Regions from separate parts of the Actinomadura keratinilytica genome, predicted to be linked through region 1. Evidence: riboswitches for the same ligand, from Rfam matches in the RefSeq annotation. Region 1 holds a riboswitch; the other holds the start of a gene.
The links. A riboswitch is a leader RNA that binds a small molecule or an ion and turns the genes downstream of it on or off. The one in region 1 is predicted to bind ZMP and ZTP.
Positions count from the first base shown of each region.

Region 1 (5,237 bases):
GTCCGGCGCACCGGCGAACCCGGCGTCGCCGAGGTGCGGCTGCGCCTGGACGGCCGCGGCACCGCCCCGTCCGCCCCCGCGGGCGGCTCGCTCGCCCGCCAGAGGGCGTAGCGGCCGCCCGGCCCCGCCGTCGCGCCGCCCCGGCCCCCGCCGGGCTGGCAGGATGGCGCGGGTGAGCGGCATCTACGACGAACCACGGGTGTACGAGCTGGCGTGCGGGTTCCGGGACGTGCCCGCCGAGGTGGACGCGCTGCTGGCCTGGTGCGCGCGGCACCGCCGCGGCGGGCCGGTCCGCACCGTGCTGGAGCTGGCCGCCGGACCCGCCGAGCACGCCCGCGAGTTCGCCCGGCGCGGCATCGCGGCCACCGCCCTGGACATCAACCCGGCGATGTGCGCCTACGCCGAGCGGGCCGCCGAGCGCCAGGGGGTCGGCCTGCGCGTCGTGCGGGACGACATGACCTCCTTCGCGCTCGGCCGCCGGTTCGACCTGGTGGTGACCATGCTGGACTCCACGTCCCACCTGATGACGCTGGACGCGTTCACCGCCCACCTGGACCGGGCCGCCGCCCACCTGGCCGACGGCGGCCTGTACATCGTGGAGATGTCGCACCCCCGCGACCGGCTGTCCGACGAGCCGAGCGTCAGCACCGGGTGGACGGTGGAACGCGGCGGCGTGCACGTCACGGTGCGGTGGGGCGAGCCCACCGACCGCCTCGACCCGGTCACCCAGATCTCCGACGACCACGTCACGGTCACCGTCACCGAGGGCGCCGCGACCCGGGTGGTCCGCGACGTGGTGCCGTACCGGTTCTGGTCGGCGACCGAGGTGGAGGCCGCCGTGCGCCTGTCCGGGGCGCTGCGCGTCGTGGCCCGCTACGGCGACTTCGGCGACGTGCCCGTCACCGATCCGGAGGCGTGGCGGATGATCCTGGTGCTCGCCCGCGCCGTCCCGGACGCCGGTCAGGGGGCGGGCGCCCAGCCCGGCATCGGGTAGGCGGCCATGAGTTCGCGGACCTCCCCGGCGACGCGGTCCAGCGCCGTGTCGTCCTGCTTGGCCGCGGCCTGGACGACCTCGTCGATCCAGGCGGCGATCCGCGGCATCTCGCCCTCGGTGAGGCCGCGCGTGGTGATCGCCGCGGTGCCCAGCCGCAGCCCGGACGGGTCGAACGGCTTGCGCGGGTCGAACGGCACGGTGTTGTAGTTCAGCTCGATGCCCGCCCGGTCCAGGGCCTGCGCGGCGGGCTTGCCGGGCACGCCCCGGCCGGTCAGGTCGATCAGGATCAGGTGGTTGTCGGTGCCGCCGGACACCAGGTCGAAGCCGCGCTCGGCGAGCGCGGCGGCCAGGGCCCGGGCGTTGGCGACGACCTGATGCGCGTAGTCGGCGAAGTCCGGCCGGGCCGCCTCCTCCAGCGCCACCGCGATGGCCGCGGTGGTGTGGTTGTGCGGCCCGCCCTGCAGGCCGGGGAAGACGGCCTTGTCGACGGCCTTGGCGTGCTCCTCCGTCGTCATGATCATGGCGCCGCGCGGGCCGCGCAGCGTCTTGTGCGTGGTGGTGGAGATCACGTCGGCGTGGCCGACCGGCGACGGGTGCGCGCCGCCCGCGATCAGCCCCGCGATGTGGGCGATGTCGGCGGCCAGCACCGCGCCGACCTCCCGGGCGATCTCGGCGAACGCCGCGAAGTCGATGGTGCGCGGGATGGCGGTGCCGCCGCACCAGATCAGCTTGGGCCGTTCGCGGCGGGCCAGGTCGCGGACCTCGTCCAGGTCGATGCGGCCGGTGTCGGCGCGCACCCCGTAGCGGACGGGCCGGAACCACTTGCCGGTCGCCGACACCGACCAGCCGTGCGTGAGGTGGCCGCCCATCGGCAGCGACATGCCCATGACGGTGTCGCCGGGCTCCAGGAACGCCATGTAGACGGCGAGGTTGGCGGGCGACCCCGAGTACGGCTGCACGTTGGCGTGCTCGACGCCGAAGACGCGCTTGGCCCGCTCGACGGCCAGCAGCTCGATCGGGTCGATGTACTGCTGGCCCTCGTAGTAGCGGCGGCCCGTGTAGCCCTCGGAGTACTTGTTGGTCAGGACGCTGCCCGTGGCCTCCAGGACGGCGGGCGACACGTAGTTCTCCGAGGCGATCAGCCGGACCTTCTCGTACTGGCGGCGCGCCTCGGCCTCCACGAGGTCCGCGACGGCCGGATCCTGGTCCCGCAGTCGGGCGATGGCCGGATCGTGCATGACATCCTCCGCGCTGTTCCAACGCCGGAGGCGCGGTGCGGGCACCCCCGGCCGACGGGGGCCCGTACACCCAGGCGCGCGGTGTGCGGACTACGTACGCTCCCCGGTGGTCGACTCCACCTTGACTGCGCCAGTCGCGTGCGTCCCATCCTAGACGGCGACGTCCCCGCCGCTCACGGCGCCGCGGGCCGCCGGGGTCACGCCGGCGGCAGGGCGGTGCCGATGACGCGGGGGGCGACCACCGACCACCGGGCCTCGCGCGGGAACACCAGCCTGCGGCAGCTCTCGATGCGGTATCCGGCGCGCCGCAGCTCCGCCACCGTGTCGCGGTTGGCGTGGCAGCCGCCCATCAGCCGCGACCACACCGGGTCGACGAGGTCCTGGCGGCGCCCCCAGCCGCCGTCGGCGCGCACGTGCTCGTAGAAGCGCAGCCGCCCGCCCGGCCGCAGCACCCGGCGGAACTCCGCCAGCGCGGCGGCGGGGACGGACACCGAGCACAGCACCCCGGACACCACGACCGCGTCGGCGCCGGCGTCGCCGAGCGGGATGTGCTCGGCGGTGCCGTCGGTCACCCGGACCTCGACCGGCGCCGAGCGCGCCGCCTCGGCCGCCTTCCCCCGCAGGTACGGCTGCGGTTCGACGGCGAGCACCTCGGTGACGCCCCGGGGGTAGTGCCGGAAGTTCAGCCCGTTGCCGGGCCCCACCTCCACGACCCGGCCGGTCAGCCCGGCCAGCAGCTCGCGGCGCAGCTCGGCGTGGCCGCGCGCCTCGGCCCGTCCCGCCACCAGATCGAAGAACCGGGCGAAGATCGCATTGCTCATGGCCCCGATCGTCGCGCAAAGGCCGTCCCCGCGGAACCCTCCGGTCCCCGGGCGGGCGCGGGCATGCGAACGGCCCGGCGCCCCTCCTTCGGGGACCCGGGCCGTGGGACGTCACGGGGGCGCGGACCGTGCGGTCAGCTGCGTCCCGCGGACTCCATGGCGGCCTTGACGGCGGCCCGCTTCTCGCGGAGCTTGGCGAGGGCCTCCTCCAGGATCGCCTCGCCGTCGGCGTCGCTGCGCCGCTCCTTCACGTAGGCCAGGTGCGTCTTGTACGGCTCGGTCTTCGGCGGGGCCGGGGGGTTGTCGCGGTCCTGCCCCGCGGGGAACCCGCAGCGGGGGCAGTCCCACGTGTCGGGAATGGCGACGTCCGTCGCGAAGCTGGGGCGCACCTCGTGCCGGTTGGCGCAGTAGAAGCTGACCCAGACGCGGGGGGCCGCCTCCCCGCGCTCGGCCTCTCCCATCGGACCGGCCCCAACCCGGCTGCCCCGAATCGCGTTGCCACTACCCACGGACTAACTCCTCGCTTGATTCTGCCGCTCGCTGGAATGCCGCCGCGTGCCGCGCCCTCCGGGACGGGCGCGGCACGGTGGCGCGACGGCCGGTGTCTCGGGTCCGGGCCCGCTCAGCCGACGCCCTTGCTCTTGAACAGCAGCCCGAGCACGACGATCGAGGCGAACCAGATCACCCCGACGCCGATGGTCAGCCGGTCGAGATTGCGCTCGACCACCGACGAGCCGCCCAGCGACGAGCTGATACCGCCGCCGAACATGTCGGACAGGCCCCCGCCCTTGCCCTTGTGCATCAGGACGAGGATCACCATCAGCACGCTGGTGATGGCGAGCACGACGGACGTTGCGATGATCACGTTTCAGCGCCTTCTCTGGCCGCCCCGCCGCACGGGGCGTGTTCTCGAACGGTTACACGGACAGGACATGGTACGAGCCGAGCGGTTTACCCGTCACGTACGAAGGGTACGACGGATTACCGGCTGGTTCGGCGAGAATCCGCATGTCGTTGCCGAATCGATCCGCAATCGAGGCGGTTCTCAGGCGGGCAGGTCCCGGTACCGGCAGATTTTGACGAACTCGCCGGCGTCCAGGCTGGCGCCGCCCACCAGCGCGCCGTCCACGTCCCGCTCCTTCATGAGCTTGGCGACGTTGCCGCTCTTGACCGAGCCGCCGTACAGCACGCGCACCTGGTCGGCCACGTCGCCGTCGTACAGCTCGGCGAGGCGGCCGCGGATCGCGCCGCACACCTCCTGCGCGTCCTGCGGGGTGGCGACCTCGCCGGTGCCGATCGCCCACACCGGCTCGTAGGCGATGACGACCGACCGGGCCTGCTCGGCGGGGATCTTCTCCAGCGCGCCGTCCACCTGGGCGAGCGTGTACGCCACGTGCTCGCCCGCCTTGCGCACCTCCAGCCCCTCCCCGACGCACACGATCGGGGTGACCTGGTTGGCGAAGGCGGCCTTGACCTTGGCGTTCACCAGCGCGTCGTCCTCGTTGTGGTACTGGCGGCGCTCGGAGTGCCCCACGACGACGTAGGAGCAGCCGAGGGCGGCCAGCATGGCGCCGGAGATCTCGCCGGTGTAGGCGCCGGAGGCGTGCGGCGAGACGTCCTGCGCGCCGTAGCGCAGCCCCAGCTTGTCCATCTCGACGCTGCTCTGCACCGAGCGCAGCGCGGTGAACGGCGGCAGCACCACCACCTCGACGGCCTCGTAGTCGGGCTCCTTGAGGGTGAAGCCGAGCTGCTGCACCAGCTTGATGGCCTCGAGGTGGGTGTTGTTCATCTTCCAGTTGCCGGCCATCAGCGGCTTGCGGGAAGAGGTCGCGGGCGCCATCGGGTCAGTCCTCCAGAGCGTTGAGGCCGGGCAGCGTCTTGCCCTCCAGGTATTCCAGGCTGGCGCCGCCGCCGGTCGAGATGTGCGAGAAGGCGCTCTCGTCGAAGCCGAGCCCGCGCACGGCCGCGGCCGAGTCGCCGCCGCCGACGACGGTGAACGCGCCGGAGTCGATCAGCCCCTGGGCGACGGCGCGGGTGCCGTGCGAGTACGGCTCCATCTCGAACACGCCCATCGGGCCGTTCCAGAAGACCGTGCCCGCGCCCGCCAGCTTGGCGGCGAACAGCTTGCCCGACGCGGGGCCGATGTCCAGGCCGAGCCGGTCGGCGGGGATGCCTCCGGCGGGC
Region 1 is NZ_BAABDO010000099.1:16,289-21,525, forward strand. Features, by position in the region: gene ABD879_RS24980 (GNAT family N-acetyltransferase) at 1-111, shown strand, start outside; gene ABD879_RS24985 (class I SAM-dependent methyltransferase) at 164-994, shown strand; gene ABD879_RS24990 (serine hydroxymethyltransferase) at 961-2,232, opposite strand; ZMP/ZTP riboswitch at 2,294-2,380, opposite strand; gene ABD879_RS24995 (class I SAM-dependent methyltransferase) at 2,430-3,053, opposite strand; gene ABD879_RS25000 (RNA polymerase-binding protein RbpA) at 3,188-3,562, opposite strand; gene secG (preprotein translocase subunit SecG) at 3,676-3,918, opposite strand; gene tpiA (triose-phosphate isomerase) at 4,099-4,893, opposite strand; gene ABD879_RS25015 (phosphoglycerate kinase) at 4,898-5,237, opposite strand, start outside.

Region 2 (5,237 bases), on a different contig from region 1:
AGCACGCGCAGCAGCCCGGCCAGCCCGACCAGCACGCCGAAGGCGGCGGCCACGGCCAGGCCCGCCTTGTTCATCGGCGGGATGCTGAGGGCCGCGAAGGCGGTCAGCTCGCCGAGGACGACCAGCGTCCAGCAGTCCAGCGAGCGGCTGCGCACCGCCAGCAGCCCGAGCTGGGACTCCGGCAGCAGCGCCCGGGCCAGCGCGCCGAACAGCAGCGCGGCGGCGATCAGCATCGAGCCCTTGCGGAAGTAGGCCATCGAGCACAGCACCAGCCCGCCGGCCACGCCGCACAGCACCAGCAGGTAGGGCAGCCGGCTCAGCCGCCCGACCCGCGCGCCGCCCGCTCCCGGGGCCCGCCTCCGCCGCCGGCCCAGCTCCGCGCTCATCACTCTCCCACCGACCTCACCTAAAGGTCTGGACACCCCAACCGTAGCGGTTGGAATTCCCGCCCGTGGCGCCCAACGGACCGTGTGGATGCCTTACGCATGTAACGTCTACAGCGAAAGCATTTTCCACCGCTTTGCGGGAGCGAGGTTGAAAATTGACAGCCGTTCGGGCGGGACACCTGGGGTTACACGAACGCAGTGGGACGCCGGACGCCTTGTGGCGTGGGTCCTACTCACCGGTAGGAGGGTGTGGCGCCAGCGGGTCCGGGTAACCCGGCAGACAGGGGTCGCTAACTAGCTGGGAGGACTGCCGTGGAGGGGCCGTTCATGCGGATCGAGGACAGCGGCCTGGTGATGCCGCTGCGCCCCGACGTCACGACGGTCGGGCGAGGGCGCGGAGTCGACATCCGCCTCGACGACCCGAGTGTGTCCCGATTGCACGCAGAGATCGTTCGGCGCGGCCCGTACGTCTATGTCGTCGACATGGGCCTGTCCCGCAACGGGACCAGGGTCAACGGCCGCCCGATCGCCCGCCGCGTACTGGAGGACGGCGACGTCGTGAGCTTCGGCACGGCGCGCTGCCGGATGGGGGGCATCCCCCGGGAGGAGGTCGATCCGGACGTCGAGCTGCGGCGCGCCGTGGCCCCCGAGCTCACCCGCCGGGAGGTCGACGTGCTGACCTCGCTGTGCCGGCCCGCCCTGTCGGACGAGGCGTTCGTCGCGCCCGCCACCGCCCGCGAGATCGCCGCCGACCTGGTGGTCACCGAGGCCGCGGTCAAGCAGCACCTGCTGCGCCTCTACCAGAAGTTCCGGATCCCCGAGGGCGCCAACCGGCGCACCCGCCTCGCCAACGAGGTCATCGCGATGGGGCTCGTCCGCCCGCTGCCGCCGGTGCACGTGCCGCAGCAGAACCGGACGCCGGTGGACGCCCGCACCGCGGAGGTCCGCCGCCCCGGGCACGCCCCCGGCCACCCGCCGGGCCGCATCGGCACGCCCGGCCGGCCCCCGGCGGGCGCGGCGGGGCGCCGGGCGAGCTGACCTGACGCACTGAGCTTGCGGCCGCCCCCACGGCAGCGCAATCGGGGAGCGGCGCGCAAGGTTCGCCCGTACGGGGCCATGCGCCGAGGGCCACGGCCCCGTACGGGCGAACCCCCGCCCACCTCAAGCCACAACACCGAGCCCCGGCCACGCGGGCACTCACCGGTCACGCTGGGAGCCCCCGGCCACATCAAGGCCCAGACGACCACACCGACGACAAGGCAACCACGCCAAAACGCCGGGGGCGCACTGCACACACAGAGCACCGCGCATCCAGCAGCAGCCGCATGTGCACCCACCACCACGCTGGTACCGCGCTGCCACACCGGCTCAGAGGGCCACGCCGAAGCCGAACGACCTCGTCGGCAGCCACCGGTCACACCAAACCCCAGACACCGGAGACAAGGCACCCACGCCGAAACACCGGGGAGCGCCGCGCGCACAGGGGCACCGCGCGTCCGGCGGCAGCCGCATATGCACCAACCGCCACACCGGTGCCGCACTGCCACACCGGCTCAGACGGCCACGCCGAAGCCGAACGACCTCGCCGGCAGCCACCGGTCACACCAAACCCCAGACACCGGAGACAAGGCACCCACGCCGAAACACCGGGGAGCGCCGCGCGCACAGGGGGCACCACGCGCTCAATCACAACCGTGTGTGCCCCCACCACCGCGCTGTGCCGCGCTGCCGCATCGGTTCAGGCGGTCACACCGGAACTGCGCGGTTCAGGCCGTCGCGGCTTCGGCGGCTTCGACGACGTTGGCCAGGAGCATGGCGCGCGTCATGGGGCCGACGCCGCCGGGGTTGGGGGCGACCCAGCCCGCCACCTCGTGGACGTCCGGGGCGACGTCGCCGGTCAGCTTGCCGTCCACCCGGGACACGCCCACGTCCAGCACGGCGGCGCCGGGCTTGACCATGTCCGCGGTGATCAGCCCCGGGACGCCGGCGGCGGCCACGACGATGTCGGCCTGGCGGGTGTGCGCGGCCAGGTCGCGGGTGGCGGTGTGGCAGGACGTCACGGTGGCGTTCTCGGAGCGGCGGGTGAGCAGCAGGCCGAGCGAGCGGCCGACGGTCAGGCCGCGGCCGACGACGGTGACCTCGGCGCCGCGCAGCGGGACGTCGTAGCGGCGCAGCAGCTCCACGATGCCCTTGGGGGTGCACGGCAGCGGGGCGGGCCGCATGAGGACGAGCCGCCCCAGGTTGACCGGGTGCAGGCCGTCGGCGTCCTTGGCCGGGTCGATCAGCTCCAGCACGCGGTGCTCGTCCAGGCCCTTGGGCAGCGGCAGCTGGACGATGTAGCCGGTGCAGGCGGGGTCGGCGTTCAGCTCGGCGACGGCGCGTTCGACGTCCTCCTGCGAGGCGTCGGCGGGCAGGTCGCGGCGGATGCTCTCGATGCCCACCTCGGCGCAGTCGCGGTGCTTCATGTTGACGTAGGCGTGGCTGCCGGGGTCGTCGCCGACCAGCACGGTGCCGAGGCCCACGCGGACACCGCGTTCGCGCAGCGCGTCGACCCGCTTCTTCAGATCGGCCCTGATCTCCGCGGCCGTAACCTTGCCGTCCAGGATCCGTGCGGTCATATGCACCTCCGCGCTGTCGTGGCCGGGTCTTCCGTACGGACGGGCTCGTCGCGGGTTCCCCGGCTGCCGTCCCGTACACCCAGGCGCGCGGTGTCCGGATGTCGTTCGCTCCCCGGTGGTGACTCCACCTTGTCCGCGCCAGTCGCGTCCCCGCCATGCTATCGGCCGGGGCCGGGCCGCGGCGCGGGCGGATCAGTCCTCGTCGGGGCGGCCGTGCCAGGAGATCAGGCGGTCGGTGCCGTGCCAGCCGAGCTGGGCGGCCAGGATCGCGGCCAGGGCGGCGGCGACCAGGCCGATCAGCTGCCGCGCCTCCAGGAGCACGGACGTGGTCTGCACGACCATTCCCACCAGCACGGACACAACGGAGTCCATCGCGCCTCCAAGGGCTCAACGGTGATCGCCCGCCACGGACACGGGCCGGGCCACGGACGCGCCGGACGTCATCGGGGGTGCGGACGCGACCGACGGCGAGGCTACCAAGCCACCCGGGATGAAACCGCCCAGACCAGTACATACAGCCCGCCCACCGCGGACGCCGCCGGCCCGGTGCGGCGCACCGGGCCGGCGGACGCGGCGGCGTCAGTGGAAGAAGTGGCGCACGCCGGTGAAGTAGAGCGTGATGCCCGCGTCCTTGGCGGCGGCGATCACTTCCTCGTCGCGGATGGACCCGCCCGGCTCGACGATCGCCCGCACGCCCGCCTCGGCGAGCACCTGCAGGCCGTCGGGGAACGGGAAGTAGGCGTCGGACGCGCCGACCGCCGAGGCGGCCCGGTCGCCCGCCCGCGACACCGCCAGCCGCGCCGAGTCGACCCGGTTGACCTGGCCCATGCCGACGCCGACGGTGGCGCCGCCGGCGGCCAGCAGGATCGCGTTGGACTTGACCGAGCGGCACGCCTTCCACGCGAACGCCAGGTCGCGCAGCGTGGCCTCGTCGGCGGGGGCGCCGGTCTTCAGCTCCCAGTTCGCCGGGTCGTCGCCGGGGGCGTCCACCTTGTCGACGCTCTGCAGCAGCACGCCGCCGTCGATGCGCCGGTACTCCTCGGCGCTCGCCGGCCCCTCGGGGCAGCGCAGCAGCCGGATGTTCTTCTTGCGGGTGAGGATCTCCAGGGCGTCCTCGTCGAACCCCGGCGCCACGACGACCTCGGTGAACACGTCGGCGACCTGCTCGGCCATCGCCGCGGTCACCGGGCGGTTGACCGCGATGACGCCGCCGTAGGCCGACACCGGGTCGCAGGCGTGCGCCTTGCGGTGCGCCTCGGCCACGTCCGCGCCGACCGCGATGCCGCACGGGTTGGCGTGCTTGATGATCGCCACGGCGGGCTCGGCGAAGTCGTAGGCGGCGCGGCGGGCGGCGTCGGCGTCGACGTAGTTGTTGTACGACATCTCCTTGCCGTGCAGCTGCTCGGCGCCCGCCAGCCCCGCCGGGCCGCCCTGCGCCGTGTAGAGCGCGGCGCGCTGGTGCGGGTTCTCCCCGTACCGCAGGACGGCCTTGCGCTCCCAGGCGGCGCCGAGGAAGTCCGGCCAGCCCGACTCGGCGGCGTCGGCGTCGGCCGCGTACGGGCCGGCGAACCAGGACGCGACCGCCACGTCGTAGGCGGCGGTGTGCGCGAACGCGCGCGCGGCCAGGCGGCGCCGCTGCTCCAGCGTGAAGCCGCCCGCCGCCACGGCCTCCAGCACCTGGCCGTAGTCGGCCGGGTCGACGACGACGGCGACGCTGGCGTGGTTCTTGGCGGCGGCGCGCACCATCGTGGGGCCGCCGATGTCGATCTGCTCGACGCACTCGTCCGGCTTGGCGCCCGACGCCACGGTGGCGGCGAACGGGTACAGGTTCACCACGGCCAGGTCGAACGGCTCGACGCTCAGGTCCTCCAGCTGCTGGACGTGGTCGTCCTTGCGGCGGTCGGCCAGCAGCCCGGCGTGCACCTTGGGGTGCAGGGTCTTGACCCGCCCGTCCAGGCACTCGGGGAACCCGGTGAGCTTCTCGACCTTCATGACGGGCACCCCGGCGGCGGCGATCCGCCCGGCCGTGGAGCCGGTGGAGACGATCTCCACCCCGGCCTCGTGCAGGCCGCGGGCCAGCTCCTCCAGCCCCGTCTTGTCGTACACGCTGATCAGCGCGCGCTTAATCGTCACCCGACTCACCGGCCGAGCTCCCCTCATCGTCTCCGTCTACGGACGTGTCGCAGGTCCTGCACTTCATGGAGACCCGTCTGCCCCGCTGGGTCCAGCCGTC
Region 2 is NZ_BAABDO010000110.1:1,628-6,864, reverse strand. Features, by position in the region: gene ABD879_RS26075 (DUF3017 domain-containing protein) at 1-386, opposite strand, end outside; gene ABD879_RS26070 (FHA domain-containing protein) at 699-1,424, shown strand; gene ABD879_RS26065 (bifunctional methylenetetrahydrofolate dehydrogenase/methenyltetrahydrofolate cyclohydrolase) at 2,153-3,004, opposite strand; ZMP/ZTP riboswitch at 3,075-3,160, opposite strand; gene ABD879_RS26060 (hypothetical protein) at 3,197-3,376, opposite strand; gene purH (bifunctional phosphoribosylaminoimidazolecarboxamide formyltransferase/IMP cyclohydrolase) at 3,584-5,164, opposite strand; gene purN (phosphoribosylglycinamide formyltransferase) at 5,127-5,237, opposite strand, start outside.
Region 2: it holds a riboswitch for ZMP and ZTP, as region 1 does, so the genes downstream of both, ABD879_RS26065 (bifunctional methylenetetrahydrofolate dehydrogenase/methenyltetrahydrofolate cyclohydrolase) here and ABD879_RS24990 (serine hydroxymethyltransferase) in region 1, are expected to answer to the same signal.